DNA from 4 places in the Kitasatospora sp. NPDC042419 genome. Region 4 is predicted to be linked to each of the others. Evidence: riboswitches for the same ligand, from Rfam matches in the RefSeq annotation. Region 4 holds a riboswitch; each other region holds the start of a gene.
What was found. A riboswitch is a leader RNA that binds a small molecule or an ion and turns the genes downstream of it on or off. The one in region 4 is predicted to bind cobalamin.
Positions count from the first base shown of each region.

Region 1 (7,611 bases), on a different contig from region 4:
ACTGATCCTGAGACCATCGTCGGCCTGGAGGACGAGGAGACGGCACTGCGCCGCCGCCGCTGGGCGCGCGACCGCGAGCTGCGTGCTCCGCGTTCGCCGCAGCACCTCTCCACCGCCGACTTCCTGACCCTGGGGAACGCCGTCTGCGGCTTCCTGGCGATCTACTCGATCACCACCGGGGTGCTCGTCCCGCACATCACCAACCCGGACGCCGCGCCGGACAAGCACAGCGCCGCCACCGCGGTGACGCTGCTGCTGATCGGCTCGATGTGCGACCTCTTCGACGGGCTGGTGGCGCGCAAGCTGCGCTCCTCCGCACTCGGGGCGGAACTCGACAACCTCGCCGACCTGATCAGCTTCGGCATCGCGCCGGCCTACTTCGTCGCGGTCTGGGGCATGGTCTCGCCGGGCTCGGACAGCCGGCTCTCGGCCCTGATCGCGCTGACGGTGCTGCTGTCCGTGGTGCTGCGGCTGGCCCGCTTCTCGGCCGTGAAGATGCGGCCGGGGGTGTTCCAGGGCATGCCCTGCCCGATGGGCGCCATGACGGTGATCGCCATCGTGCTGCTCGACCCGCCGTTCCTGCCGGGTCTGCTGGCCATCGCGGGCACCGCGTACCTGATGATGAGCCGGATCGAGTACCCGAAGCCGCAGGGGCTGCTCGCCACCGCGACGCTCTGCTGGATCGTGCTCTCGATCGGCTGCCTGGCGGCCTGGGCGACCGGTCTGAAGGGCGGCGACTACCTGCTGCACATCGGCGCCTACGGCCAGATCGCGCTGGCCGCGATGGCCCCGCTGCTGGTCATCCGCCGCAAGGTGGGCCAGAAGGTCGGGGACGTGCGGGCACGCCGCGCGGAGTCCCGGATCGGCTGACCGCCCCGCGGAGCGGCACGGCACACGGCGAAGGGCCCGGACCCCCTGGGGGATCCGGGCCCTTCCGCATGCCGTGGCGGCGTGCCGTTGCCGTGCCGCGCGGGAGTCGCGGGAGCCGTTCAGGCGCCGCCGCGGTGGACGCTGAAGGCCGAGCGGCGGGCCGCCCGGGCCACGCCCGGGTCCGGGTGGACGCCGGACACGGCGGTCAGCACCGAGGCCGCCCGGGGGTGTCCGGACTGCCGGGCGCGGGCGAACAGCCGCACCGGGTCGCCGGCCGAGGCCCCCTCGACGTGGCCGACCAGCAGCTCCGTCTCCCCGTGGTCCAGGACGGCGGCGGCGGTGTCCACCCAGAGCCAGGCGGCGTCCTCCGCGCCCAGCACGTCGGCCGGGGAGACCCCCTCGTCCGAGCGCTCGGCCAGCCAGAGCAGCGCGTAGGGGCGCAGCACCGGCTCGTCGACGGCGGCCCGGACGGCCTGCTCGGCGGTGGATCCCGCCACCCGCAGCGCCTCGAAGGCCAGACCGCGCAGCAGCGCGTCCTCCCCCTGCGCGGCCTCCAGCAGTTCGGCCACCGCGCGGTCGGCCGGGCGGGCGGCCACCCAGGCCCGGTACTCGGCGCGGGCCGGGCCCGGCGAGTAGTCGGCGCAGGCGCCCAGCAGCTCCGGCGCGCTCTGCTCGATGTGGCCGGCGGCGGTCTGCGCGACGGTGCAGATCTCCTCCAGCTTGGCCCGCACCGCCCAGTGCCCGAGCGGCGACAGCTCGGCGGCGTTGTCGCGGCGGACCAGGGCGCCGACGGCGGCCAGTCCGTCCAGCATCCAGTCGAGGACGGCGGCCACGTCGGCGGGCGAGGCCGGGGTGTCGATCTGGGGCTCGCGGCAGGTGCCGCGGACCGCCGAGATCGCCGAGGCCGCGTGCGGGACGGGCGAGAGGCCGAAGGTGCCCTCGCCGCCGCCGACCCGGCGCTCGTCCAGGCCGCGCCGGAGCAGCTCCAGCAGCTCCACGTCGGCGACCGGGCCGTCCACCAGGTGCAGGAAGGAGAGCAGTTGCGGGGCCTGGTCGACGGCCTGCCCGGCGAGCAGGGCGAAGACGCCGCGCAGGGCGGCGGGCGGCACCGGGGCGAGCAGGGTCCAGGCGTCGAACAGTGCCGACCAGCCGCGGACCACCGCCTCGTCGTCGTGCTCCCAGGCGTGCAGGCGCCAGCCCGGCACGGCACCGCCGTCGCGGGCCTCGACCAGGCCGACCAGCAGGGCCTGGCCCCACGCCTTGGCGGCGGCGCCCACCGTCATGGCGAGGGCGAGGCCGGCGGCGCGGGCGTCGTCGGGAAGCAGCTCGCCGCGCTTGTCGACCTCGTCGAGATCACCGGCCCAGCGGGCGATCCGGACGGCGTCGACCAACATGCGGCGGGCCAGCGGGGCGAGTTCGGCGGGGGCGGGGAAGCCCTCCGGAACGGGGACCCGGCCGCGGCCGGGTGCGGGTGCGGGGCCTCGTCGGCGGGGTACGCCCGGGGTGCCCGGCCTGGCGCCGGCGGGGCGGTGGGCGGTTCCCGGGAGACGGGTCACCGTCGCACCGGTACCGATCGTCGGCGGGAGCGGGGCATCACGGTCGCGCGGGTTCCGAGACGTCACGTCGAGCAGTCTTCCCCTTGTACCGGCCATCTGTCACATCCGGTTGCACACGCGGGCCGGGCGGCGGGCGCGGGGCCTCCACAAGATCGGGCAACAGAGGCCAAACCGACTGGCTTGATCTTAGTGGCGGGTCCATGCCAGGTGAGCGGCGGGGAGGGGAGGGAGGGGAAACGGGGAGGAAAGGGGAAGGGGACCGGCCGCGGCGACCGGCGGGACGCCGCGGCCCGGGCGGGGTCGGCTCAGAGGAAAGGGGTGAGCCAGCGGCGGAGGGTCTCCTCGTAGCGGTCCGGGTCGGTGTTCCAGAGAGCCGCGTGGTCACCGCCGGGGAAGGCCTGGAGGTTGACCACGTCCGGGCGGTGCCCGGCGAGGCGCTCGGCCGCGCGGAACGGGGCCACCGGGTCGTCCGGGCCGTGCAGCACCAGGGTGGGGACGCGCAGGTCGGTGCCCTCGGCGAGGCGGGCGAAGTCGGCCAGATCCACGCCGGTCCGCCCCTCGGCGGCGAGCGCGCCCAGTTCGGCGGCCGCGCCCCGGTAGCCGGCCCGTGCCGCGCCGCGCCGCGCGCCGGCCGGCCAGTCCAGCACGGGCGAGTCCAGGACCAGGCTGCTGATCGAGGACGCCCAGCCGGACCGGGCGGCGGTCTGCAGGGCCGTCGTGGCGCCGAGCGACCAGCCGTACAGGACGACCTGGCCCGCGCCGCTGTCCAGGGCGCGCCGGATCGCCGCCTCGACGTCCCGCCACTCCGTCTCGCCGAAGTGGCCCAGGCCGTCCGGGGAGGCCGGGGTGCCCGCGTCGCCGCGGTAGCTGACGACCAGCACCGGCAGGCCGAGGCGCTGCAGCAGCGGGAGCACCGCGAGGCCCTGCTGCCGGTCGGTGCCGGGGCCGTGCACCAGGATCACCCAGGTGCCCCGCTTGCCGTCCAGCCGCCAGGCGGGCAGCGTGCCCAGCTCGCCCTCGACGGCGGTGTCGGTGAACGGCAGGCCGAGTGCGGTGGTCGGGTCGCCGACGTGCACCCGCGGGGTGAAGCGGACCTCGGTGCCGGGCGCCAGGGTGCCCCGGTCGGCGCGGAGCAGCCGGCGGGTGACGCCCTTGTCGTCGCGGTGCAGGACCTCGCCGACCACCGCGTGCCCGTCGTCGCCCCACTCGACGGCCCAGCGGCCGGGGCGTTCGGCCGCCGGCCCGGGGGTGAAGGTGACCCGCCCGGCGCCGAGGGCCAGCACCTGCACCGGGCCCGACCTCGTCCGGACGGCGGCGGCCGGGTGGACCATCCGCTCGGACGCCCGCCGGCCGATCACCAGCACGGCCGCCCCGGTACCGACGGCGGCTGCGGCCACGGTGGCCGCGATTCCCCAACGCATACTCGCTCCCCGCAGTTAAGTCCCGGTGCCGGACGGTGTTCTGGCCCCAGTCCACTAGCGGGGACGGCCGGTGGCCAGTAGGACACGGCCGTCCGGGTCACTTCGGGAGCAAGGTCACACCGGGGCGGGACGCTCCGGAGCCGCCGGGAGCGGGCGCCGGAGCGGAGCCCGGCGGTGTGACCAAACGCTCCGTGACCTCGGTTGACTCCCCCTTCGGGGGCGTGATGGGATCCTTCAGCCAATACGGAGGCAAGCAGAGGAAGCCGGTGCGAGTCCGGCGCGGTCCCGCCACTGTCACCGGGGAGCACGTCCGAACGAAGGTCACGGCGAGCCGTCAGAAGCCGCTGGAAGGCCCGGAGGTGCGTCCGACCCGGAAGCCAGGAGACTCTCGCCGCCGGTACGTCGATCCAGGGCGCGGACCCTGAGTGAGGACACGCACGCGATGCAGGCTGCCCCGGCCTCGACGACCCGCCACCGCCCCCTGCCGTGCGCCCGCTGACCCGCGCCGCCGCGTTCGCCGCGGGCGCCGCCGCCGGGTACCTCGCCGACGCCCGGTTCGGCGATCCGCGCCGCGGCCACCCCGTGGCCGTCTTCGGCTCCGCCGCGAACCGGCTGGAGCGGCTGATCTGGCGCGACGACCGCGCCGCCGGCACCGCGTACACGGCGCTCTGCGTGGGCACCGTCGCGGCGGGCGCGCTGGCCGCCGACCGGCTGCTCGGCCGCCGTCCGCTCGGCCGGGCCGCGCTGGCCGCCGCCGCGACCTGGACGGTACTCGGCGGCACCTCGCTCACCCGGGAGGCCAGGACCGTCGGCCGCTCGCTCGCGGCGGGCGACCTGACGGCGGCCCGGGAACGGCTGCCGCACCTGTGCGGGCGCGACCCGAGCGGGCTGGACGAGCAGCAGCTGGCCCGCGCGGTGGTCGAGTCGGTCGCCGAGAACACCGCCGACGCCGTGGTCAACGCGCTGGTCTGGGGCGGGCTGGCGGGCACGCCGGGTCTGCTCGCGTTCCGCGCCGTCAACACCCTGGACGCGATGGTCGGCCACCGCTCGCCCCGGTACGCCCGGTTCGGCTGGGCCTCGGCCCGGCTGGACGACGTGGCGGGCTGGCCGGGCGCCCGGCTGACCGCGCTGCTGACGGTGGCCGCCGCGCCCGAGCCGCGCACCGCCTGGCGGGTCTGGCGGCGGGACGGCTCCGCGCACCCCAGCCCGAACGCGGGCCAGGCCGAGTCGGCCTTCGCCGGCGCGGTCGGCGTCCGGCTGGGCGGGACGCTGCGGTACGGCGAGCGCACCGAGCACCGGCCGGTGCTCGGCGAGGGGCTGCGGCCGGTCGGGGTGGACGACATCGAGCGGGCCTGCGTGCTCTCCCGGCGGGTGGGCGCGCTGGCGCTGGGTACGACGGTCGCCGGGCACCTGCTGCTCCGGGCGGCCACGGGCAGGAGGAGGGGTAGGGCATGAGCAACGCACTGCTGGTCGCCGGGACGACCTCGGACGCCGGGAAGAGCGTGGTCACCGCGGGCATCTGCCGCTGGCTGGCCCGTCAGGGCGTGAGCGTCGCGCCGTTCAAGGCGCAGAACATGTCGCTGAACTCCTTCGTGACGGCGGACGGCGCCGAGATCGGCCGCGCGCAGGCGATGCAGGCGCAGGCGGCCCGGGTGGAGCCCGAGGCGGCCATGAACCCGGTGCTGCTCAAGCCCGGGGCGGACGGCCGCAGCCAGGTGGTGCTGCTCGGCCGGCCGGTCGCCGAGGTCGGCGCGCTGGACTACCGCGAGCGCAAGCCGCTGCTGCTGGAACGGGCCCTGGAGTGCCTGGCGGACCTGCGCCGCCGGTACGACGTGGTGGTCTGCGAGGGCGCCGGCTCGCCCGCCGAGATCAACCTGCGGGACCGGGACATCGCCAACATGGGCCTGGCCACCGCCGCCGGGCTGCCGGTCGTCGTGGTCGGGGACATCGACCGGGGCGGCGTGTTCGCCGCGATGTACGGGACGCTGGCGCTGCTCTCGGCCGAGGACCAACGGCACGTGGCCGGCTGGTTCGTCAACAAGTTCCGCGGTGACGCCCGGCTGCTGGCGCCCGGGCTGGAGATGCTGCGCGAGCTGACCGGCCGCCCGGTGCTCGGCACCCTGCCGATGCTGCCGGACCTCTGGCTGGACGCCGAGGACTCGCTGGACCTGTCCACCGTGGTCGACCGCACGGCCGGGCGCGGCCCGCTCGGCGCGGACGTGCTGCGGGTCGCCGTGCTGCGCTTCCCCCGGCTGTCCAACTTCACCGACCTGGACGCGCTGTCCCAGGAGCCCGGGGTGCTGGTCCGCTGGGCCACCCGGCCCGAGGAGCTGGCCGACGCCGACCTCGTCGTCCTGCCCGGCACCCGGGCCACCGTCGCCGACCTGGCCTGGCTGCGCGAGCGCGGCCTGGAGCCGGCGCTGAAGGCGCGGGCCGCCGCCGGGCGGCCGGTCCTCGGCGTCTGCGGCGGCTACCAGATGCTGGCGCGGACGATCGTGGACGAGGTCGAGTCGAAGGCCGGGGCCGTGGAGGGGCTCGGCCTGCTGCCGACGCACGTCCGGTTCGGCGTGGAGAAGGTGCTCGGCCGACCGGTCGGCGAGGCCTACGGGCAGCGCGTCGAGGGCTACGAGATCCACCACGGCGTGGTCGCCGTCGAGGGCGGGGAGCCGTTCCTGGACGGCTGCCGGGTGGGCCCGGTCTGGGGGACGACCTGGCACGGCGCGCTGGAGAACGACGGCTTCCGGCGCGAACTGCTGCGCGACGTCGCCGCGCTGGCGGGCCGGGCGTTCGTCCCCGCGCCGGACGTCTCGTTCGCCGAGGCGCGCGAGGCCCGGCTGGACCGGCTGGGAGAACTGATCGAGGAGCACGCGGACACCGACGCGCTGTGGAAGCTGATCGAGGGCGGGGTGCCGGCGGCCGGATCGCTGCCGTTCCTGCCGCCCGGGGCCCCTGGGGCCTGTCCGGCCGATCTTGACGGGCGCGCGACGCCGGGCATCCCGCCTGGACGCACGCCCGGATCACCCAAGTACGTCCAGTACGAGGACGATCCGGCCGCACGCCCAGCCGGGCGCCCAACGCCGCGCGCTGATCCGCCAAGACCGACCGGACAGGCCCCCAAGGGAGAATCGTGAGTGAGAACCATGAGTGACGCCCGATACCCGTTCACCGCGATCGTCGGCATGGCCGACCTGCGGCTCGGGCTGCTGCTCAACGCGGTCTCCCCGGCGGTCGGCGGGGTGCTGGTGCGCGGGGAGAAGGGCACCGCCAAGTCGACCATGGTGCGCGCGCTGGCCGGCCTGCTGCCGTCCATCGCCGCCGTCGACGGCTGCCGCTTCGCCTGCGACCCGGAGTCGCCCGACCCGCAGTGCCCGGACGGCGCGCACGCCGGCGCCGGCGCGTCCGAGCGCCCGGCCCGGCTGGTCGAGCTGCCGGTCGGCGTCTCCGAGGACCGGATCGTCGGCTCGCTGGACCTGGAGCGGGCGCTCGCGGAGGGCGTCAAGGCGTACGAGCCCGGGCTGCTGGCGCAGGCGCACCGCGGCGTGCTCTACATCGACGAGGTGAACCTGCTCCAGGACCACGTGGTGGACCTGCTGCTGGACGCCGCCGCGATGGGCCGCTCGTACGTCGAGCGCGAGGGCGTCTCGGTGCGGCACGCGGCGCGGTTCCTGCTGGTCGGCACGATGAACCCGGAGGAGGGCGAGCTGCGCCCGCAGCTGCTCGACCGGTTCGGCCTGACCGTCGAGATCGCCGCCACCCGGGAGCCG
Region 1 covers NZ_JBWKAW010000020.1:74,825-82,435, forward strand. The annotation lists gene AC067J_RS30055 (phosphatidylserine decarboxylase) at 1-5, shown strand, start outside; gene AC067J_RS30060 (CDP-alcohol phosphatidyltransferase family protein) at 1-870, shown strand, start outside; gene AC067J_RS30065 (hypothetical protein) at 990-2,426, opposite strand; gene AC067J_RS30070 (alpha/beta hydrolase family protein) at 2,732-3,847, opposite strand; cobalamin riboswitch at 4,057-4,255, shown strand; gene AC067J_RS30075 (cobalamin biosynthesis protein) at 4,334-5,302, shown strand; gene AC067J_RS30080 (cobyric acid synthase) at 5,299-6,978, shown strand; gene AC067J_RS30085 (putative cobaltochelatase) at 6,988-7,611, shown strand, end outside.
Region 1: another riboswitch for cobalamin. It lies ahead of AC067J_RS30075 (cobalamin biosynthesis protein); the one in region 4 lies ahead of nicT (Nickel transporter NicT).

Region 2 (7,611 bases), on a different contig from region 4:
GCCGGCGGCCTCCAGGTCGGTGACCTCGTCGCGCAGGGCGAGGGCGACCTGCCGGGCGGTGTCGGCGAGGGGCTGGTCGTCGCGGACGAAGGACCAGGCGAGCATGGTGACCGGGCCGGTGAGCATGCCCTTGACCGGACGCTCCGTCAGTTCCTGGGCGTAGCGGAACCATTCGACGGTCATCGGGTGCGGGCGGGAGATGTCGCCGGCCAGCACCGGCGGCCGGACGTAGCGGGTGCCGTAGGACTGCACCCAGCCCTGCTGCGTGGCCAGGTAGCCGGTGAGCTGCTCGGCGAAGTACTGGACCATGTCGTTGCGTTCGGGTTCGCCGTGCACCAGGACGTCCAGGCCGGCCTTCTCCTGGTAGGCGACGACCTCGCGGACCTCCGCCTCCATCCGCTCCCGGTAGCCGGCCTCGTCGAGGCGGCCGGCGCGCAGGTCGGCGCGGGCGGTGCGCAGTTCGGTGGTCTGCGGGAAGGAGCCGATGGTGGTGGTGGGGAGCAGCGGCAGGCCGAGGCGGGCGCGCTGGGCCTCGGCGCGCTCGGGGTAGGCCTGGGCGCGGCGGGCGTCCTCGAAGGTGGTGGCGGCGACCCGGGCGCGGACGGCGGGGTCGCGGGTGAGTGCGGAGGCGGCGCGGGACGCCAGGTCGGCCCGGTTGGCGGCGAGTTCGGCGGCGATCGCGTGGACGCCCTCGCGCAGGCCCCGGGCGAGGGTGGTGATCTCGGCGGTCTTCTGGCGGGCGAAGGCGAGCCAGCGCGCCACCTGCGGGTCGAGGTCGCGTTCGCGGCCGGCGTCGAGCGGGACGTGCAGCAGGGAGCCGGACGGTGCGACGTCCACCCGGTCGGCCAGGCCGAGCAGGGTGGCGAGGGTGGTCAGTGACTTCTCCAGGTCGTTGATCCAGATGTTGCGGCCGTCGACCACGCCGGCGACCAGGCGCTTGCCGGGCAGGCCGCCGACGGCCGCGAGGTCGGCCAGGTTGGCGGCGCCGGGGCCGGTGAAGTCCAGGCCGACGCCCTCGACGGGGGCCTTGGCGAGGACCTTCAGGGCCTCGCCGGCCCGGTCGAAGTAGGTCGCGACCAGGATGCTCGGCCGGTCGGTGAGCGCGCCGAGTTCGCGGTAGACCCGGGCGGCGGCGTTGAGTTCGGCGGGGGTTCGGTCCTGGACGAGCGCGGGCTCGTCCAGCTGGACCCACTCGGCGCCGGCCGCGCGCAGGTCGGTGAGGAGTTCGGCGTAGACGGGCAGCAGCCGGTCGAGCAGGGTGATCGGCTCGAAGCCGGCGGCCACGCCGGGCGCGGGCTTGGCGAGCAGCAGGTAGGTGAGCGGGCCGACCAGCACCGGGCGGGCGCGGTGGCCGAGGGCGAGGGCCTCGAGCAGCTCGGAGACCGCCTTCGTGGAGTCGGCGGAGAAGACCGTGTCGGGCCCCAACTCGGGGACGAGGTAGTGGTAGTTGGTGTCGAACCACTTGGTCATCTCCAGCGGCGCGACGTCCTGGGTGCCGCGCGCCATGGCGAAGTAGCCGTCCAGCGGGTCGGCGTCGACGGCGGCGCGGTGGCGCGCCGGGATCGCGCCGACGGCGACCGTGGCGTCCAGCACGTGGTCGTAGAACGAGAAGTCACCGGTGGGGACTTCGTCGACTCCGGCCTCGGCCAGCTGCCGCCAGTTGTCGCGGCGCAGGCCGGCGGCGGTGGTCCGCAGGGTCTCGGCGTCGACTCGGCCGGCCCAGTAGCCCTCGACGGCCTTCTTCAGCTCCCGGTTCGGCCCCTGCCTCGGGTAGCCGTACACGGTGGCCTGCGGAGCGGTGGAACTCGTTGACACGGAACTCTCCTTCGCGAGTCGCGCTGCGATCCCGGGAGAGCACGCGGACGCGAAGGTACGGCAGCAGGGGCGTGGCACCGGGATGTGCCCGCCCGCTCCGCCGACCCGCCCTCGAGGTCACCGAGATCACCGCGTACGGGGTGCACGCGGGCAGTGGCAGGTCTTCGGACTCGCGGGCTCGCCCGCCCTTGAAGGGCGGACACCTACTGGCCGTCGCTTCCCGGGCCCCGGCGGGGCCCAGTGCATGTGACGGCGGTCGTTCCCACTCACCGCTGCGGGGCAGTCCCGGATTCCCACCGGGTTCCCTCTTGCGACGCGCCTGCCTGGCCGACAGGGCGAACCGACTGCGGGCCCAGCCTAGGCCCACCCGAGCGGCCGTGTCGGCGATTGTCCGGATGGCGGATGGCGGCGTGGGCAGGCGGCGCGGGCAGGCGGCGCGGCCGAACGGCGGACGGACAGCGGGCGGGCGGGCGTACAGCGGGCAGGCGGACGGCGGGCGGACGGCACAATCGCTGTCATGCAGCACATCTTCGTCATCGGCATCGGCGCGGGCGACCCCGACCACCTGACCCTGCAGGCGGCCAAGGCCATCGCCCGCAGCGACGTCTTCTTCATCCTCGACAAGAACGAGGAACGCCAGGACATGATCCGGCTGCGCCGGCAGATCCTCGCCGAGCACAGCCGGCCGGGCCATCGCGTGGTGGAGGTGTCGGACGCGGAGCGGGACCGCACCACCCCGGCGTACGCGGCGGCCGTGGAGGACTGGCGCAGCCGCCGGGCCGACCTGGTCGAGCGACTGGTCGCCGAGCACCTCGGCCCGGACGAGACCGGCGCGTTCCTGGTCTGGGGCGACCCGAGCCTCTACGACAGCGTCATCGCCGTGATCGACGAGGTGCTGGCGCGCGGGAGCGCGGCGTTCGAGTACGAGGTGATCCCCGGGATCAGCAGCGTCTCGGCGCTCGCCGCCCGGCACCGCACCACACTGACCCGGGTCGGGCGTCCGGTGCAGATCACCACGGGCCGCCGCCTCGCCGAGGGCTTCCCCGAGGGCGTGGACGACGTGGTGGTGATGCTCGACGGGCGCGCCGCCTTCACCGGGATCGACCCCGAGGGGCTGGAGGTCTTCTACGGCGCCTACCTCGGCACGCCCGACGAGATCCTCGCCGCCGGTCCGCTCGCGGACACCGCCCCGTGGATCCGCGAGCTGCGCGAGGAGGCCCGCGCGCGCAAGGGCTGGATCATGGACACCTACCTGCTCCGCCGCTCGGAGGGCTGACGCCCGCTCGAACGCCGCCCCCGCACCGGCGGGGGGCGGCATTCTCGTGTGCGGATCCGTGCGCGCGTCCGCGTCCGGGTCCCCGCGTTCGGGTGCGTGAGCGGGCCCGGGAGCGGGTCGCACAGGAAATGCTTGACGTTTGTCGACCGCGAGTAGGTGAGGTTAGCCTCACTTCATATACAGCGTCCAACGGGAGCTGCGGATGGCCCATCGACCATGTCGCGCCGGCCTGCCTGTCCAGCCCCGTCCGGACCAGACCCACCCCCGCCGTGCCGGCCCGGACGGTCCCGGCCCCCACCGCAGCGGCTCCGTCCCCCGTGACGGCACCACCTGTCGTGGCGGCCCCGCCCGCGGTGACGGCACAGCTCGGACCGGCCCCGCTCCCGGGCGGCAGGGTCCGGCACGGCCGGGTGTGGGCGGCAGCCGCCACCACCGCCGTCACCCTCCCGGAGGGACCGCTACCTTGACGATCCCGCAGACATCCCCGTACACCGCACCGGTCCGGAGCACGCCGCCGACCGCGCCGCGCACCGCCCGGCCGCGCACCGGCCGACCGGCCGGGTCACCGACCGCGCCACCGACCGCAGCCGCCGGAAGCGCGCGGCGATGACCCGGACCGCCCGGCAACTGCTGCGCCTCATCACCGGCTCCGCGCCGCCGCCGTTCGCCCTGGTGCACCGCCCGGGCACCACCGGCCCCGGCATCCTCGACGTCCTGACCGGCACGGTGAGCCGCCCGGTGCGGATCGCCGACCTGCCCGTACCAGACGCCGACGCCCCCGGCCGCCACCACGTCCTCGCCCTCCTCCCCCGGCCGCAGCCCGGTGGCCCCGGCCACCCGGCCCCCGGCGAAGACCCCGCCGCCACCGCCCCGGCCACGTCGACCGCGCTCACCGTCACCGGGCAGGCCCTCGCCCCGGTCGCCGAAGTGCTCCGCCTGCTGCCCGCCACGCCGGTCGCCCTCACCGGCACGGACGCCGTCGCCGACTGGTCGCCCGCCACCGCACTCGCCCTCTTCCGGCGGCTGCTGGGACGACAGCCCGGCTCGTACTGGACGTTCGTCGTGCACACCGGCGACCACACCTTCATCGGAGCCCCGACCCGGCGCCACGTCGGCCTCGACCGCGGCACGGTCGTACTGAACCCGGTCGGCGGCACCCACCGGTACCCGACCGACGGGCCGGCCACCAAGGGCCTCCTCGCCTTCCTGGCGGACCCCGAGGAGGCCTCCGGGCTCTACCGGGCCGTCGACGAGGGGCTCGGGACGGCGGGTCGGCTCTGCGAGGACGGCGGCCGGATCACCGGCCCGCGACTGAGGAGCACCCCCCGGCTCGCCCACACCGAGTACCTGATCGAGGGCCGGACCACCCGCGACGTACGGGAGATCCTGCACGAGACCCTGCCCGCACCGGCCCTCCCGGGCGACGCGGCCGGCTCGGTCGGCGCGGCCGAGTCGGCCGGCGGCCCGGGCCACCACCCCGGCGTGATCGCCCTGATCGGCCGGGACGGCCGCGGCCGCCAGGCCCTGGACTCCGCCGTCCTCGCCCGGACCGCCGGCATCGACGCGGCCGGCCGGCTGCGGATCCACCCCGACCCGGACCCGGTGCGCGGGTCGGGCCCGGTGGCGGAGGCGACCCGGCGGAAGGCCGAGGCCGCCGGCCTGCTCGCGGCCCTGGCGGCTGGCGCTCCCGCTCCCGATCCCGATCCCGATCCCGATCCCGGGGAGCGGACCCCGGAAGCGCCCGACCACGGCTCGCACCCCGCAGTCCGCCGCGCCCTCGACGCCCGCAACGAGCCGCTCTCCGCCTTCTGGCAGGCGGAGCCGGGCGAGCGAGTGCAGCCGGTGCCCGCACTCGAAGGGCGCCGGATCCTCGTCCTGGACTCCGGGGACGCGCTGACCGCCCTGGCCCGGCCCGTGCTCACCGCGCTCGGCGCCACCGTCGAGGTCCGCCGGTTCGGCGAACCGGACGGCTCCGGCCCGAAGGCGCACGGCCCGCACGGCGCGCACAGCCCGCACGCCCCGGAAGGGCACGCCCACCCCGGTGACGGCCCCGACACGTACGACTCCGACGTGTACGCCGCCGACGCGTACGGCCTGGACGGATACGACCTGGTCGTCACCGGCCCCGGTCCCGGCGACCCGCGGCAGAGCGGCAGCCCCGGGATCGCCCGCCTCCGCGCCGCCACCGCCCGGCTGCTCTCGAACGGGACCCCGTTCCTGGCGGTCGGCCTCGGCCACCAGGTGCTCTGCACCCTGCTCGGACTGGCCGTCGTCCGCAGACCCGTCCCGCAGCGGGGCGTCCAGCGGACCGTAGACCTGTTCGGCAGGGCCGAGCCGGTCGGCTTCCACACCGCCTTCGCCGCCCGCTGCGACACCGAGGACTTCCCCTCCCTCTGGCGCCCCGGCACCGTCCGGGTCTCCCGCGACCCCGCCGACGGCGAGGTCCACGCCCTGCGCGGGCCGGACTTCGCCTCCGTGCAGTTCCACCCGGCGTCCGTCCTCACCCACAACGGCCCCGCGATCCTCGGCGGCCTCCTCGCCGATCTGCTGGCGGAACCGGCCGGGACCGCCTGAGACGTCCGGGAGGCGGACGGGCGGCACCCGCCTTCCGCCTCCCGGGCCGTCCCCGGCCCCGCACCGCGCCCGACTGGACCGGGAACAGCACCGCCGCAGCGGAGACCAGGGCCGGCGACCGGTGCGGGCGACCCCGCCGGCCGGAACGGTCCCGGCCACGCTTGGACAGTGTTCGAGCGGTGCGCGGAACCCGGCCGACGGGCCGGGCCAGTCGCCGGGAAAGGCCAGGTCGCAGGGGCTCCGAAGGGTGCCCCGGGGGGACGCCGGAGGCCGGGCGGGGCACGACACGGCCTCTCGCCGGACTCTCGGGCGCTGAACTAGGGTCGCCGTATGATCCGGTCCCCGCGCAGACGCTCCCGCATGGCCGAAGGCCTCCCGCCCATCACTGCGGAAAAGATCGTGGCCGCCGCGCTGGAGCTGACCAGGACGCACGGACTGGACAACTGGTCGATCCGTCAGCTGTCGGGGGCCCTCGACGTGTGGCCGGGCGTGATCTACCACCACGTCGGCGACCGCGACGCCGTGGTCGCCGAGGTCACCGACGCCGTCGTCGCCGCCATGCCCGTCCCGGACCGGGACCTGCCCTGGCGGCAGTGGTTCACCGCGTTCCTGGTCGACGGGCGGGTGGTGATGCGGCAGCACCCCGGCGTCGCCCGCCGAATGTGCCTCGTCGGCCCGACCGTGCCCGCCGCCCTGCCCGTCATCGACACCGGCGTGCACATCCTGGAGCGCGCCGGATTCGGCGCGGACGCCACCCTCGTCTACCGCTACCTGCTCAACAGCGCCTTCCTGCTGGTCGCGTCCGAGGACGACCGCGCCGCGACCCCCGCCACGCAGTACGAACCGCACGGCGTCCTCACCCCGTACGAGGACTCCCCGGACCACCCCGGCCTGGCCGCCGCTGCCCGGGACGCCCGGGACGTCCGGGAGCGTGCCGCCGGCGGACAGACCGCCGAGGAGGCCGCCGCCGCGTTCCACGCCTTCACGGTCGCCCGCGCCCTCGACGGCGCCGAGGCCCTCCTCCCCCACGGAGCCCGCGGAGCCGCCTGACCCCCGCCCGGCCGGCCACCACAGCGCGGACCACCCGGCCCACCAGCCCTGCCAGCCCTGCCAGCCCACCAGGAGCCTCCCGCCGGACCGGTACATCCGCCCGGCCCGACGAATATCACCTGATCAGGTGACAGGCCGCCACCGGGCCCCGTGCCGCTCGTGGGTGTGTCCGGTGGTCGGATGCACTGGTCGGCATGCGCATTCCACATCGAACCGGGCGAATCGTTTCGTCGCTCGCCCTCCTGGCAGGCACCCTGCTGGGCGGCGGTCTACTGGCCACACCGGCCCAGGCCGCGATCTCCTTCACCAAGAGCGTGGACAAGGCGACCGCCTCTCCCGGGGAGAACGTCACCTTCACACTTCGGTACACCTGCTCGGTGACCGAGTGCACCAACGGGCAGATCACCGACACCCTGCCGGCGAACATGGAGTTCGTCGGCTGGTCGCCCGACCCGTCCACGGTCGACGAGGCCGGTTCGACCGTGCCCGCCCCTGGGGCGATGGGCGGCACGATGGACATCCAGCTGAGGAGCCTCAGCCCGGGGACCACGGCCACCATCACGGTGGTGATGAGGTACCCCAACTTCTCCACCCCCAACGGGAGCGCCTCGACCAACACGGCCACCATGACGGCCGACGGGCAGACGTCCCAGACGGCGAGCGCCGACACCTCGGCCCAGGTGCAGCCGCAGTACACGGTCACCAAGGGCGTGCAGACCTCCAGCAGCGACGGCCGCACGGTCACGTTCCAGTTCAGTGCCTGCGCCACCGACCTGGTCCCCAACGTCGACCTCACCACCAGCCGCCTGCTCGACACCCTGCCGCCCGGCGCCGTGGTGGACACCGGCCGCTCGCCCGGGTGGTCCCCGGTCGCGCCCGGTCCCAACACCTGGGGC
Region 2 covers NZ_JBWKAW010000017.1:110,332-117,942, reverse strand. The annotation lists gene metE (5-methyltetrahydropteroyltriglutamate--homocysteine S-methyltransferase) at 1-1,815, opposite strand, end outside; cobalamin riboswitch at 1,954-2,176, opposite strand; gene cobF (precorrin-6A synthase (deacetylating)) at 2,333-3,091, shown strand; gene AC067J_RS27675 (anthranilate synthase family protein) at 3,698-5,665, shown strand; gene AC067J_RS27670 (TetR/AcrR family transcriptional regulator) at 6,026-6,715, shown strand; gene AC067J_RS27665 (SdrD B-like domain-containing protein) at 6,910-7,611, shown strand, end outside.
Region 2: another riboswitch for cobalamin. It lies ahead of metE (5-methyltetrahydropteroyltriglutamate--homocysteine S-methyltransferase); the one in region 4 lies ahead of nicT (Nickel transporter NicT).

Region 3 (7,611 bases), on a different contig from region 4:
GGGTCGTGCTCCAGTGGCCACCCCGGGCGAGGCAGCGGGCGACGCCGCCGCCGTTGCCGGGGCCGATGCAGGGGCGGATGAAGTCCCGGTGGGCCTCGCGGACGGGGAGTGCGCGGACGCGCTCCCAGAGGACGGGCAGTGCGTGGTCGAGGCTCGGGAAGTCGACGGGCAGCATGACTCCCGAGATCCCGGCCCGGACGGCGCTCACGCGGCGGCCGCGTCGGGAGAGACGTGGCACCAGACGAACTTGCCGACGCCGCCGACGCGGGGGCAGCAGCCCCACTGAGTGGCCAACTCGTGGACGAGGAGCATTCCTCGGCCCGCCTCGTCGCGGTCCGAGGCGGTACGGAGGGCGGGCTTCTCACTGTCGGCGTCGTGCACCTCGATCCGGAGGGTGTTGTCCGGGGAGAGGCGGAAGCGGACGAGGATCAGCCGGTCGCGCGGGGTGCGGGCGTGCTGGACGGCATTGGTGACGAGCTCGCTGACCAGCAACTCCCCGGTGGTGAGGAGGAGTTCGCCGGAGGGGAGGGGGAGGAGGAAGGAACGGAGCTCCTGGCGGGCGGTCCGGGGGGACGTGCGGTGCCGGGGCAGCCAGCAGGTCCGCTCGGTGGGGCTGGGGGAGACGGTTTCAGGCATGGCGGGGCCACCTCTGGTCGGTCTGGGTGACAGCAGCTGAAGCAGGCATGGGGATGCCCGGTGAACAGCCCGCCGTGATCACAACGTGTCAATCAGCGGACTACGTTGAGTAGCATGCTCCTGGGAACTTCCAAAGTGCAAGTCCCCACTTTGGAAGTGATCAAAGATTGTTGTCGAGTGGCGAGGGAGGGCAGACTGGCAGATCACAGAAGTGGGGAGGTCGCGACGATGCCCGTGAACCGGAATCCGACAGTTCGGCAGCGGCGGCTGGCCCGAACGCTCAAGGAGATGCGAGCAGAAGCGGATCTGACGATCGCCCAGTCAGCGCGGCATCTTGCTTGCGCCGAGAGCAAGATCAGTCGAATCGAGGCTGCGCAGTCAGGCATTCGACTGGTGGATCTTCGGCTGCTGCTCGACCTCTACGGGGTGGCGGAGCCGGCCACTCGAAGTCGGTTGGAGGCCCTGTCGCGCGAGGGGCGTCTGCGCGGATGGTGGGATCGGTACTCGGACACCCTGTCGCCGCTCTATGCGGACTTCATCGCGCTGGAATCCGATGCGTCGGACATGTACAGCATCCAGACGTTTCTGGTGCCGGGGCTGCTGCAGACGGAGGACTACACGCGCGCGGTGGTCCGTGCCCAGATAGAGGACGCGACTCCGGAGCAGGTCGAGCGGCTCACGAAGGTTCGTCAGGAGCGGCGCGCGGTGCTGGCACGAGAGGCTCCGCTCCGGATGTGGGTCGTCCTCTCGGAATCCGTGCTGAAGCACCGGATCGGAGGCCAGTCGGTCATGCGGGAACAGCTTGACTTCCTGGTGGCGAGTGCCGATCAGCCGAACATCAACATCCAGGTCCTACCGGAGGAATCTGATGTTCATGCCGCACTCTTCGGGCCTGTCGCGATCCTGAGCTTTCCCGAAGCGACGGAGACGGACGTGGTCTACGTCGACAGTCTCCTCAGCACGCTCTACATCGAGGAGCCGGAGGAAGTGTTCAAGTACACCAACCTGTTCCGCCGTGCCTTGGCGGAATCGCTGCCGCGCACCGAATCGGTCGCACTCATTGAGCGCGCAAAGGACAAGGTCTAGAAATGGCGAGTATGTTCCTGTTGTCTGCCTCCGCAGCTGGACTCGGGTGGCACAAGTCGTCTTACTCGGGTGCTCAGAGCGACTGCGTTGAGGTAGCGGAGGTCGTTCCCGCCGTGATCGCCGGAGCTGGTTGGCACAAGAGCAGCTACAGCGCTCAGGCGAACGAGTGCGTGGAGACCGGCCAGTTGGTGCTGGGTGGAATGGCAGTCCGCGACTCGAAGGACCCGGACGGGCCGGCGCTGCTGTTCGCGGCGGATGCCTGGTCCTCGTTCCTCGCCGGGGTCAAGGGCGGGGAGTTCCCGGGCGCCTGAACAGACGGAGGTGCCCCGCACGGCCACAGCCGTGCGGGGCACCTCCGTTCGTCCTGCTCCTAGAAGTCGTCGTCGAAGGCGACCGAGCCCTCGACGGCGACCTGGTAGGCCGATACGCGCCGCTCGAAGAAGTTGGTCAGCTCCTGGACGTTCTGCAGCTCCATGAACCCGAACGGGTTGGTCGAGCCGTACCGGATCGGCATGCCGAGGCGGGCGAGCCGCTGGTCGGCCACGGCCTGGAGGTACTCGCGCATCGAGGCGGTGTTCATGCCGGGCAGGCCGTCACCGCACAGGTCCTGGGCGAACTGGAGCTCGGCCTCGACGGCCTCCTCCAGCATCTCCGTCACCTGCTTCGCCATCTCCTCGTCGAAGAGGTCGGGCTCCTCCTCGCGCACGGTGTCCACCACCGAGAACGCGAAGTCCATGTGCATGGACTCGTCGCGGAACACCCAGTTGGTGCCGGTGGCCAGGCCGTGCAGCAGGCCGCGGCTGCGGAACCAGTACACGTAGGCGAAGGCGCCGTAGAAGAACAGGCCCTCGACGCACGCGGCGAAGCAGATCAGGTTGAGCAGGAACGCCCGCCTGTCCTCCTTCGTCTGCAGCGAGTCGATGTGGTCGACCGCGTTCATGTACTTGAAGCAGAACTGGGCCTTCTGGTGGATGGAGGGGATGTTCTCCACCGCGGCGAAGGCCGCGTTGCGGTCCTCCGGGTCCGGAAGGTAGGTGTCGAGCAGCGTCAGGTAGAACTGGACGTGCACGGCCTCCTCGAACAGCTGCCGGCTCAGGTAGAGCCGCGCCTCCGGGGAGTTGATGTGCTTGTAGAGGCTCAGCACCACGTTGTTGGCGACGATCGAGTCACCGGTCGCGAAGAACGCGACCAGGCGGCCGATCATGTGGCGCTCGCCCTCGCTCAGCTTCGCCAGGTCGGCGACGTCCGAGTGGAGGTCCACCTCCTCGACGGTCCAGGTGTTCTTGATCGCGTCCCGGTACCGGTCGTAGAACGACGGGTAGCGCATCGGGCGCAGCGTCAGCTCGAAGCCGGGGTCGAGCAGCATCTTCTGGTCGTCGGACATTACTGGCAGGCCTCGCAGGACTCGGGGTTCTCCAGGGAGCAGGCCAGCGCGGCCTCTTCCTCCGGGGTGAGGGTCGGGGCGTTCACCGGCACCGGGGCGGCGGCGCGGGCGGTGCCCGAGGCGGCCTGCGCGATCCGGGTCGCCGGGCGCGAACGCAGGTAGTAGGTGGTCTTCAGACCGACCTTCCAGGCGTACGCGTACATCGAGCTGAGCTTGCCGATGGTCGGCGCGGCCATGAACAGGTTCAGCGACTGGCTCTGGTCGATGTACGGCATGCGGGCCGCGGCCAGGTCGATCAGCGCGCGCTGCGGCAGCTCCCAGGCGGTGCGGTACAGCGAGCGGACCTCGGCGGGCAGCCAGCCGAGCTCCTGGACCGAGCCGTTGGCGTCGCGCAGCGCGTCGCGGGTCTGCTGGTCCCAGACGCCCAGCTCCTTGAGCTCGCGCACCAGGTACGGGTTGACCTGGAGGAACTCGCCGGAGAGGGTCTCGCGCTTGAAGAGGTTGGAGACCTGCGGCTCGATGCACTCGTACACGCCGGCGATCGAGGCGATCGTCGCGGTCGGGGCGATCGCCAGCAGCAGCGAGTTGCGCAGGCCGGTGGTGGCGATGCGGGAGCGCAGCGCCTCCCAGCGGGCGGCCCACTCGGGCGCGGCGCTCGGGAAGTGGTCGATGTGCAGCTCGCCGCGGGCGGCGCGGGTCTCGGCGTACGCCTCGTGGCGGCCGAGCTGCTCGGCCAGGTCGGCGGAGCGCTCGTACGCGGTGAGCATGATGCGCTCGGCGATCAGCGTGGAGAGCTGCTTGGCCTCGGCGGAGTCGAAGTCCAGGCGCAGCTGGAAGAAGACGTCCTGCAGGCCCATCACGCCGAGGCCGACCGGGCGCCAGCGGGAGTTGGAGGCGCCGGCCTCGGGGGTCGGGTAGAAGTTGATGTCCACCACGCGGTCGAGGAAGGTGACGGCGGTGCGGACGGTGGCGTCCAGCCGCTCCCAGTCCATCGCGTTCAGCAGGTCCGCGGCGGTGGCGCCGGCGGCGACGTGGGCGCCGAGGTTGACCGAGCCGAGGTTGCAGACGGCGGTCTCGGAGTCGTCCGTGACCTCCAGGATCTCGGTGCAGAGGTTGGAGGAGTGGACGGTGCGGCCGGGCAGCGCGGTCTGGTTGGCGGCGCGGTTGGAGGCGTCCTTGAAGGTCATCCAGCCGTTGCCGGTCTGCGCCAGGGTGCGCATCATCCGGGCGTACAGGGTCTGCGCGGGGATGGTGCGGACGGCCTTGCCGGCCAGCTCGGCCTTCAGGTAGGCCTCGTCGAAGTCGGCGCCCCACAGGTCGACCAGCTCGGGGACGTCGGCCGGGGAGAACAGCGACCAGTCGGCGTTGGCGTTGACCCGGCGCATGAACTCGTCCGGGATCCAGTGCGCCAGGTTCAGGTTGTGGGTGCGGCGCGCCTCCTCACCGGTGTTGTCGCGCAGCTCCAGGAACTCCTCGATGTCCGCGTGCCAGGTCTCCAGGTAGACGCAGGCCGCGCCCTTGCGGCGGCCGCCCTGGTTGACGGCGGCGACCGAGGAGTCCAGGGTGCGCAGGAACGGGACGATGCCGTTCGACTTGCCGTTGGTGCCCCGGATCAGCGAGCCGCGCGAGCGGATCCGCGAGTAGGAGAGGCCGATGCCGCCGGCGTGCTTGGAGAGCCGGGCGATCTGCGCGTACCGCGAGTAGATCGAGTCCAGGTTGTCCAGCGGGGAGTCCAGCAGGTAGCAGCTGGACATCTGCGGGTGCCGGGTGCCGGAGTTGAAGAGGGTCGGCGAGGAGGTCAGGTACTCCAGCCGGCTCATCAGGCGGTACAGCTCGGCCACCTCGCGCACCGACTGCTCGTTGTCGCCGACCGCCAGGCCACAGGCGACGCGGAGCAGGAAGTGCTGCGGGGTCTCGACGACCTTGCGGGTGATCGGGTGGCGCAGCAGGTAGCGGGACTGCACGGTGCGCAGGCCGAAGTACTCGAAGCGGTCGTCGCCGGCCGGGTCGATCAGGGCGTTCAGGGCGTCGGTGTGCTTGGCGACGAAGGCCGCGGTGGTGTCGCCGATCAGGCCCTCGGCGTGGCCGACCGTGATCGAGGTGGCGAAGGAGACCACGCCCTGGCTCGCCGCCTCGTCGACGATCTCCAGAGCGAGCAGCCGGGCCGCCAGCTTCGAGTACTGCGGGTCCTCGGCGATCATCGACGCGGCGGCGTCCACGGCCAGCCCGCGCAGCTCGGCGAAGTCCGAGCCGGCGTGGCGGCCGCGCAGGGCGGCGGCGGCGACGTGGCCGGGGTCCACCTGGGGGAGGTCGGCGCTGCGATCGGTCAGCAGTCGGAGGAGCGCGCCGCCCGGGTCGGAGACCGTCGGGTCGGTGGGGGCGGAGCTGGAACCCTGGGCGGGCAGGGTGACTGAGGCAGCGGTGGTCAAGGCGCTCTCTCCTGGCGGCGATCGGCGGCGGTGGATCGGGGTACCGGGCCGTTCGGGGCAGGGGAGGACGGCGCGGTACGCCCGTGGCGTCGCGCGGCGTGTCGTCCCCGGCCCGCCCGCGAGGCCCGGAAGGTGGTGCTCGTGCTGGGGCCTCTGCGGGGAGGCGCTCGCACACCGTCGGCAGGTACTCGGACTCGCGGGCCCCCGTTGGGGAACGGCCGCTCACCGCTGCGGGGCAGTCCCGGACTTGCACCGGGTTCCCCTGCGTCGACAGCAGGGTCGAGCATACATCTAGTGGTGCTCTCTCGATGCGACACCACATGTTGTGCAGCGCGGCGTGTTGGCCCGATGACGGCTGGTACCGGGGCGGGAGGCCGGAAGGGGCGCGGGCCGAGGTTCCGGAGGCCCTCGGGCGTGTCCGGATTAGGAAACGGAATGGTTACCGGGGCGGCCGCCGGTCAGGGGCATGCCCTACGATCTCGGCTCATGAGCGACGGAACGGGCGTGCCCGGGGAGTGGTCTGGACAGCCCGCTTCGCAGGGGGAACAGCCGGCCCCTCCCGCCGGGTCGGGGGGCGTACAGAACCAGCAGCCGGGTGGACCCGGACCGGTGCCGCCGGGGCAGCCGCCCGTCGGCGGCCAGGCCGTGCCGCCGGCCCCGGGCGGGTTCGGGCCGCCGCCGCCCTCGTACGGGCCGCCGGCGCCGCAGCCGGTCCGGCCGGTGGTTCCGCCGGTGCCCGTGCTGCCGCAGCCGCCGCAGTCGGTCCAGGTGCCGCCGCCGGTGCAGCCGCCCGCGCCGCAGCCTCCGGTGCAGCCCCAGCCGGTGCAGCCCCAGCCGGTGCAGCCCCAGCCCGTCCAGCCCCAGCCCGTCCAGCAGCAGCCGATGCCGGTGCCCTCGCACCACTGGCAGCACCCGCCGCAGCCGCAGTCGACCGAGCCGGACTGGGCCGCCCTCGCCGAGCGCAACGCGGCCGACGGCCGGCGCAAGACCCGACTGAAGATCATCGGCGCGGCCGTCGCCGTCCTGCTGGTCGGCGGCGCCGTCGCCGGCGGCCTGCTCCTCCTGGGCAAGGACGAGGACGGGAAGCCGATCGCCGGGCCCACCGCGACCGCGACCGGGGCCACCCAGCAGCCGGCGCCGACGCTGACGGGCTCCGCCAAGCCGTCCCCCACGGCCACCGCCACCCCGACGCCCACTCCGACCGCGAGCGCCACCCCCGAGGACCCGTCGAAGCCGCTCTGGGACGCCGCCACCGACCCTGCCCCGCAGGACGCGGCGGCGCTGTTCTCGGCGCTCACCGTGAGCGTCAACGGCGTCACCTGGAACCGGACCGTGGTCTCGCTCGACTCGCCCTGCTGGGACGGCAACTCCACGGTCGGCGGGCTCGGCCGGGTGCTCGGTGACCAGGGCTGCCGCCAGGTGCTCCGGGCCACCTACGTCGCCGGCGACAGCGCGGTGACGGTCGGCGTCGCGGTCTTCGACCACAAGATCCAGGCCGAGACCGCGATGAAGAGCTACGTCGGCCACCTCAAGGGCGCCGCCGCCCCGGGCGCGCCGGTCTTCTGCGCCACCCCGGGCTGCACCAACAGCAAGGCGACCCTGGGCCGCTACGCCTACTTCACCGTCGAGGGTTCCGCCAAGGGCGGCAACACCGCGGACGCCGCCGCCACCGCGGCCGCCGCCGGCTTCGGCGAGCACGTGAAGAACCAGCTGCTGCAGCGGGCCAAGGCGCCCGCCGCCCCGCCGGCGGTCCCGGCGGGCTGACCCGCCCGCCGCCGGCCCGGCCGGCTGTCCCCCGCGCGCCCGTTCGCCGGGACGCGGGGGAGTGTGGCAGGCTCGCGGGCTGTCAGTCGCACGCGTGTCCGGTCGTGGCGGCCCGGTCGCCGCTGCCGGGCGGCCGGCCGGCCCAGGCATCCGGAGGAGCGCCCCGTGGCCCTGCCCCGCCCGCTGCGCGGCAAACCGGTCGTGCTGGCCGCGTCCGCCGCGGTGCTCGCCACCGGCGTGCTGGTCCTCGGCGGCCGGGACGACCGCTCCGCCCCGCCGCCCGGCCCCGCGGGTCCGACCGAGCGCAGCGTG
Region 3 covers NZ_JBWKAW010000005.1:231,373-238,983, forward strand. The annotation lists gene AC067J_RS13155 (hypothetical protein) at 1-175, opposite strand, end outside; gene AC067J_RS13160 (ATP-binding protein) at 205-636, opposite strand; gene AC067J_RS13165 (helix-turn-helix domain-containing protein) at 865-1,722, shown strand; partial or broken gene AC067J_RS13170 (DUF397 domain-containing protein) at 1,734-1,826, shown strand; gene AC067J_RS13175 (DUF397 domain-containing protein) at 1,836-2,033, shown strand; gene AC067J_RS13180 (ribonucleotide-diphosphate reductase subunit beta) at 2,093-3,106, opposite strand; gene AC067J_RS13185 (ribonucleoside-diphosphate reductase subunit alpha) at 3,106-5,511, opposite strand; cobalamin riboswitch at 5,698-5,839, opposite strand; gene AC067J_RS13190 (flagellar basal body-associated FliL family protein) at 6,268-7,299, shown strand; gene AC067J_RS13195 (glycoside hydrolase family 26 protein) at 7,465-7,611, shown strand, end outside.
Region 3: another riboswitch for cobalamin. It lies ahead of AC067J_RS13185 (ribonucleoside-diphosphate reductase subunit alpha); the one in region 4 lies ahead of nicT (Nickel transporter NicT).

Region 4 (7,611 bases):
GCGCTGAGGGGCGCCCGCCCGGCCCGTGGGGGCCGGTGGGCGCCGTGCGGGGGCGTGGCTACTCGGTGTCCGCGGCCGCGCCGGGGACCGGCTGCGGGGCGGGGCCGGTGGCCGGAGCCGGCCGGACCGGCTGCGGGCTCCACTTCTTCTCGACGCCCGCCAGCCGCCAGTACGCGATGGCCGCCGCCCAGACCACCACGAACAGCCCGACGATCGCGTAGCCGACGTTGTCCAGCGAGATCTCCGCGATCCAGCCGCTCACCGGGTCGGTGAGGTCGAGCTTCTCGTGCAGCACCCCGACCAGCTCGATGGTCCCGATGATGAACGCCACCGCGATCGACAGCCCGGTGATGGTCAGGTTGTAGTACACCTTCCGCACCGGGTTGGAGAACGCCCACTGGTAGGCGAAGTTCATGAAGGTGCCGTCCAGCGTGTCGAACAGGCTCATCCCGGCCGCGAACAGCAGCGGCAGGCAGATGATCGCGTACCAGGGCAGGCCGGAGGCGGCACCCGAGCCGGCCATCACCATCAGGGACACCTCGGTCGCGGTGTCGAAGCCCAGGCCCAGCACCATCCCGACCGGGAACATCTGGCCCGGCCGGGTGATCGAGCGGGTCGCCCGGTTGAGCACCCGGGCCAGGAAGCCCCGCGAGCTCAGGTGCTCCTCCAGCTCGGCCTCGTCGTACCGCCCGGCCCGCATCGAGCGGAACACCTTGAGGATGCCGAACAGCGCGGCCAGGTTGAGCGCGCCGATCAGGTAGAGGAAGACGCCGGAGGCCGAGGTCCCGACCATGCCCAGCCACTGGTGGGTGGTGGACTCGTCGTCCATCAGCGTGCCGGCCAGCTGGGCGCCGCCCGCCACCAGGGCCGCCATCAGCACGACCATCGAGGAGTGCCCGAGGGCGAACCAGAAGCCCACCGAGACCGGCCGCTTGCCGTCCGCCATCAGCTTGCGCGTGGTGTTGTCGATCACCGCGATGTGGTCGGCGTCGAAGGCGTGCCGCATGCCGAGGGTGTAGGCCGTGATGCCCAGGCCCACCCCGAACACCTGGGTCCCGACCTCGTACTCCTCCGGCGCGACCAGGAATATCAGGGTGCCGAAGGCCACCACGTGCATGGCCAGGATCACACCCATCAGACCGGCCGTGCGGAGGCTGTCCTCCCGCCTCCAGCGGAAGGTCGGCAGGACGCTCGGCGCCGCCGGATCGGCGGCGGTTTCGGGCAGGGTCATCTGCGGATCACGCTCCAGCACCTCGTGGAATGACTTCGTGAGATGCCGTGGCCGGTCTCCTGGCTTACGGGCTTCCGGTACCCGCCTTCCCGGACGCGCGAGGCGTCCAGTGGCGTCGTGGGTACCGACGACTCCCCCGATCACAGTGGCGAGGGCCGCTCCGGACTGGGACCCCTGAGGGTCCGCCACCGGTCTTCCCGAGCACCACGGCGGGGAACACCGTAGGGGGCTCCCGAACACCCTTGCAAGGCTGCGCACCTGCGCAGGTGTCCAGGATCACAGGCCGCCGGCTGCAAGAATGCGGGCATGCATCTCGTACCGGCCGACCGCGCGGGCCACCGCACCATCGACGGGCACCGGGTCTGCGAGGCGATCGCGGCCATCGGCGACGCCCACCGGGTCCGGACCTGGGCCGAGCGGTTCTCGCTGCTCGCCGACCCCGGGCGGCTCTCCCTGCTGCTCGCCCTGCACCGGGCCGGCCCGCTCGCCGTCACCGATCTCGCGGTCGCCACCGGCATGCGCGACCCGGCCGTCTCCCAGGCGCTGAGACTGCTGCGCACGGCGGGCGTGGTGGCCGGGGAGAAGGACGGACGTGTGGTGCGCTACCGGCTTGTGGACGAGGCCATGCGCCCCCTCCTCGACGAGTGCGCCGGTGGCGAGCACGTCGAGCTCCCCGGCCACCCGACCGACGAGGACCACCCCGGACCCACCGCCGCGACCGGCTGACCGGCCGCGGCGCTCGGCGACCACGGCGGCCGCGGAGGCCGTCGCGGCACGGCGACCGGCGCCCGACCCGCCGTCACCCCCGCAGCCCGGCACAGGCGTTGCCGCCCCTCACCGGCCGCGCTTCACCGACCGCGCTTCACCGGCCACCCCGGCCCGCGCGACTGCGGAACCTCTACGCCCGCTGGCAGGACGGGCACCAGAAGAGGTTGCGCGAGGCGTGCTCCTCGGTCCGGACGTCGGTGCCGCAGACCAGGCAGGGCATCGCCGCCCGCCGGTAGACGTAGACCTCCCCGCCGTGGTCGTCCACGCGCGGCGGCCGGCCCATCGCCTCCGGGGTGTGCTCCGGCCGGACGGTGTCGATCCGGCCCGCCCCGACACCCTCGCGCATCAGCGCGACCAGGTCCGCCCAGATCGCGTCCCACTCGGCGCGGCGCAGGTCGCGGCCGGCCCGGTGCGGGTCGATGCCGTGCCGGAACAGCACCTCGGCCCGGTAGACGTTGCCGACCCCCGCCAACACCTTCTGGTCCATCAGCAGCGCCGCCACCGTCGTCCGGCTGCCGGATATCCGCCGCCAGGCGAGCTGCGGGTCGGCGTCGGCCCGCAGCGGGTCCGGCCCCAGCCGGGCTGCGACGGCCGCCTTCTCCTCGCCGGTGATCAGCGCGCAGGTGTTGGGACCGCGCAGGTCGGCGAAGTGGTCGTCGTTCTCCAGCCGCAGCCGGACCAGGCCGACCGGGGCGGGGGCCGGCCCGGTGCCGAAGCTGAAGCCGCCGTAGAGGCCGAGGTGGACGTGCACCCACGCGTCGTCCGCGAAGCCGAGGAACAGGTGCTTCCCGGTGGCCTCCGCCGCGACCAGCTCCTGCCCGTCGATCAGCGCGGCACTGTCGGCGAACCGGCCCTGCGGGCTGCTGGCGCGGACCGGACGACCGCCGAAGGCCCGGTGGTTCTCGGCGGCGAGACGGTGGATGATGTGGCCTTCCGGCACGGGCGCGGCTCCCCCCGGTGGTTCGATCAGGACCCGTCCATCATCGCAGCCGGCACTGACAGGCCCGGCCGGCCGGAAGGGCCGGACGAAGGGCCCGTGAGCGGCGGAAGGCCCGGACGGACGGCCCGGACGGAAGGCCTGCTCAGCGCACCGGGATGCCCAGCAGCCGGGCCAGGATCACCCGGTCCAGCTCGGCGGCGGTCGCCGCGACGTCCAGGTGGGAGTTGTCGATGATCGGCAGCCCGGAGTTGTACCAGCCGGCCATCCGCCCGTGGATCCGGGCCACCTCCTCGTCACCGAGCCGCCGGTTGCCGCTGCGCCGGGCGTTGCGGCTGAGCACGGAGTCCAGGCTGGGCAGCAGCACCACCGGGATCATGCCCGGCCCGATGTGCCGCTTCCAGCCGCCGAGGCCGATCGCCGGGCGGTCCGGGAAGACGGCGTCGTCGATGATGCACGAGATGCCGTTGGCGAGGTAGTTGCGGCAGGCGAACCCGCAGGTCCGGCGGGCCAGCCGGTACTGCGCCTCGGAGGCGTTGTTCCAGCCGGACTGCGGGTTGGCGAAGCCGGACTGCACCCACTCGCGGACGTCGTCGAGGCTGATGTGCGCGGTCGGGTTGGGGCGCCGCTCGGCCCAGTGCCGGGCGACGGTGGTCTTGCCGGCGCCGGCCGGGCCGATCAGCAGCACCGCGATCGGACCGGAGGGCGCGTGCTGCTGCGGCGGGTGCGCCGGGAGCTGGACGGGTGCCCCGGAGGGCAGCAGGAAGTGCCCGGTCGACCCGGCCGGAACCGGGGCCGGAGCGGGTGCCGCCAGCCGAACGGGCGGCGGACCGGCCGGCACCGGGGCAGGGGCCGGGACAGATGCTGGGCCAGGGCCCTGAGTCGGAGCCGGAGCAGGAACCGGGGCAGGCGGCACCGGGGGCGGCGCGGCCGGCGAGCCGGGCGGCGGACCCACGGGCGGACCGGGCTGCGGCCCCGGCCGCTGACCCGGGTGCGGCACAGCCTGCGGCAGAGGCTGTGACAGGGGCTGTTGACCAGGTGGCACAGGCTGCTGACCCGGCGGCACGGGCTGCGGCCCGGGCGGCACGGGCGGCAGCCCCGGCTGGACCACCGGCACGGGCACGGTCGGCGGCCCCGACAGCGAGTCCTGCGCGGACCCGGACGCGGACCCGGTCCCGGTCCCGCTCCCGGACCCGGACGCGGTCCCGGACGCGGCCGGCCCGGCGGCGCTCCCGGGGTACGGCGGGGCCGGCGGAGCGACGGGACGTGGGGGGACATCTCCACCCCCGGCGTACTGCGTCACGGTCACCTCCCGACTTCTTTTCAGCGGGGACACTACACGGCGGCCGGGCAGCAGACACAGTCCGCCGCCCGGCCGCCGACGCGCGTTCCGCCCGCCCGTCAGCCCGTGGTGAGCTGCTCGGCGAGCGCGCGCAGGGCCAGCTCGTACGACCCGAGCCCGAATCCGGCGATCGTGCCGGAGGCCACCGCGGCGATCACCGAGGTGTGCCGGAAGGTCTCCCGGGCGTACGGGTTGGAGATGTGCACCTCGATCAGCGGCGCGGTCCGCTGAGCGGCGGCGTCCCGCATCGCGTACGAGTAGTGCGTGAACGCGCCCGGGTTGATCACCACCGGGACGGTGCCGTCGGCCGCCTCGTGCAGCCACTCGACCATCTGCTGCTCGGAGTTGGTCTCGTGCACCTCGACCTCGAAGCCCAGCTCCTTGCCGAGCGCCGTGCAGCGCTCGACCAGCCCGGTGTACGAGGTGGAGCCGTAGACGTCCGGCTCCCGGCTGCCGAGCCGGCCGAGGTTGGGGCCGTTGAGCACCATGACCCTGGTCACGAGGAGACCTCCGCGTACGCGGCGACCAGCAGCGACGGGTCGGGGCCCTCCAGCACGGAGGTCTTGCCGAGGCCGTCCAGGACGATGAAGCGGATCAGGTCGCCGCGCGACTTCTTGTCGATCTTCATCGCGTCCAGCAGCTTCGGCCAGGCGTCCGCGCGGTAGCTCAGCGGGAGGCCGACCGAGGCGAGCACGCTGCGGTGCCGGTCGGCGGTCTCGTCGTCCAGCCGGCCGGCCAGCCGGCCCAGTTCGGCGGCGAACACCATGCCGATCGAGATCGCGGCGCCGTGCCGCCACTTGTACCGCTCGTTGCGCTCGATGGCGTGGCCGAGGGTGTGCCCGTAGTTGAGGATCTCCCGGCGGCCGGACTCCTTGAGGTCGCCGGAGACCACGTCGGCCTTGACCTGGATGGCGCGCCGGATCAGCTCGACGGTGTGCGGCCCGGCGGGGGTCTTCGCGCCCTCCGGGTCGGCCTCGATCAGGTCGAGGATGGCCGGGTCGGCGATGAAGCCGCACTTGACGACCTCGGCGAGGCCGGACACGTAGTCGTGCTTCGGGACCGTCTCCAGGGTGCCGAGGTCGGCCAGCACGCCCACCGGCGGGTGGAAGGCGCCGACCATGTTCTTGCCCTCGGCGATGTTGATGCCGGTCTTGCCGCCGACCGCCGCGTCGACCATGCCGAGCAGCGTGGTGGGCATCGAGATCCAGCGGACCCCGCGCAGCCAGGTGGCGGCGACGAAGCCGGCCAGGTCGGTGGTGGCGCCGCCGCCGAGGCCGACGACGACGTCGCTGCGGGTGAAGCCGGTCTGGCCGAGCACCGACCAGCAGTAGGCGGCCACCTCGGCGCTCTTCGCCTCCTCGGCGTTGGGCACCTGGAGGGCGATCGCCTCGTAGCCCTCACCGAGCAGGTCCTCACGGATGGCCTCGGCGGTGGCCTCCAGCGCCTCCGGGTGGATGATCGCCACCCGCCTGGCCCGGCCGCCGATCAGCGGCGCCAGCTCGCCGAGCAGCTGGTGCCCGATCAGCACGTCGTACGGGTCGTGGCCGGCGCTGCCGCCGACGTGAATCCTGACGATGTCAGTCATGGGGGGTCTTCAGCTCCAGTGCTTCCAGTACGGCGTCCGCGACCTGCCCGGGGGTGCGGCCGGCGGTGTCGACGACGGCGGTGGCCACCTCCAGGTAGAGGGGGCGGCGGGCCTCCATCAGCTCGCGCCAGCGGGCCCGCGGGTTGACGGCCAGCAGCGGGCGGGGGGCGTCCAGGCCGACCCGCTTGACCGCGTCGGCCAGCGGGACCTCCAGGAACACCACCGGCAGTCCGTGCAGCAGTTCGCGGGTGGCGTCGGCCATCACCGCGCCGCCGCCGAGCGCGAGCACGCCGTCGTGGTCCTCGGCGGCGGCCCGCACGGCCGCCGTCTCCAGCGCGCGGAAGTGCGGCTCGCCCTCGTCGATGAAGATCTCCGGGATGGGCTTGCCCGCCCGGGCCTCGATGTCCGCGTCGGTGTCCCGGAACGCGACGCCGAGCCGCTCGGCGAGGGCCCGCCCGACGGTGGACTTGCCACTGCCGGGCGGACCGACCAGCACCACGACGGGTGCGGTCATCGGACGATCAGGTGGTCGAGGTAGCTCTGCACGTTCCGGCGGGTCTCCGACACGTGGTCGCCGCCGAACTTCTCGCTCACCGCGTCGGCCAGCACCAGGGCGACCATGGCCTCCGCGACGATGCCGGCGGCCGGCACGGCGCAGACGTCCGAACGCTGGTGGTGCGCCTTGGCCGGCTCGCCGGTGCGCACGTCGACGGTGCGCAGCGCGCGCGGCACGGTCGCGATCGGCTTCATCGCGGCGCGCACCCGCAGCAGCTCACCGGTGGAGAGGCCGCCCTCGGTGCCGCCGGAGCGGCCGGAGGTGCGCCGGGTGCCCTCGGGGGTCGGGACGATCTCGTCGTGCGCCTGGGAACCGGGGACCCTGGCCAGCTCGAAGCCGTCGCCGACCTCGACGCCCTTGATCGCCTGGATGCCCATCAGCGCGGCGGCGAGGCGGGCGTCCAGCCGGCGGTCCCAGTGCACGTGCGACCCGAGGCCGACCGGCACGCCGTAGGCGAGCACCTCGACGACGCCGCCGAGGGTGTCGCCGTCCTTGTGGGCCTGGTCGATCTCGGCGACCATCGCCTTCGACGCGTCGGCGTCCAGGCAGCGGACCGGGTCGGCGTCCAGCTTCGCCTCGTCGGACGGCAGCGGCAGCACGCCGGCCGGGGCCTTGGCGGCGGCCAGCTCGACCACGTGGCTGACGATCTCGATGCCGCAGGTCTCCTTGAGGAACGCGCGGGCGACGGCGCCGAGCGCGACCCGGGCGGCCGTCTCGCGGGCGCTGGCGCGCTCCAGGATCGGGCGGGCCTCGTCGATCGAGTACTTCTGCATGCCGGCCAGGTCGGCGTGGCCGGGGCGGGGCCGGGTGAGCGCCTCGTTGCGGGCCAGTCCGGCCAGCACCTCGGGGTCGACCGGGTCGGCCGACATGACCTGGTCCCACTTCGGCCACTCGGTGTTGCCGACCATGATCGCCACCGGGCTGCCCATGGTCTCGCCGTGCCGGACGCCGCCGAGGAAGGTCACCTCGTCCTGCTCGAACTTCATCCGTGCGCCGCGACCGTAGCCGAGCCGGCGGCGCGCCAGCGCGTCGGCCACCACGGCGGTGGTGACCGGTACACCGGCGGGCAGGCCCTCCAGCGTCGCGACGAGTGCGGGGCCGTGCGACTCCCCCGCCGTCAGCCAGCGCAACGTACCCAACGGAGCTCCTTCATCAGCGGACCGGCCGCGCAGCCGCGACCCGCCCGGGCGTG
Region 4 covers NZ_JBWKAW010000007.1:225,374-232,984, reverse strand. The annotation lists gene AC067J_RS17085 (DNA/RNA helicase domain-containing protein) at 1-7, shown strand, start outside; gene nicT (Nickel transporter NicT) at 59-1,231, opposite strand; cobalamin riboswitch at 1,264-1,455, opposite strand; gene AC067J_RS17075 (ArsR/SmtB family transcription factor) at 1,538-1,957, shown strand; gene AC067J_RS17070 (Fpg/Nei family DNA glycosylase) at 2,130-2,939, opposite strand; gene AC067J_RS17065 (AAA family ATPase) at 3,082-4,023, opposite strand; gene aroQ (type II 3-dehydroquinate dehydratase) at 4,338-4,766, opposite strand; gene aroB (3-dehydroquinate synthase) at 4,775-5,863, opposite strand; gene AC067J_RS17050 (shikimate kinase) at 5,856-6,377, opposite strand; gene aroC (chorismate synthase) at 6,374-7,558, opposite strand.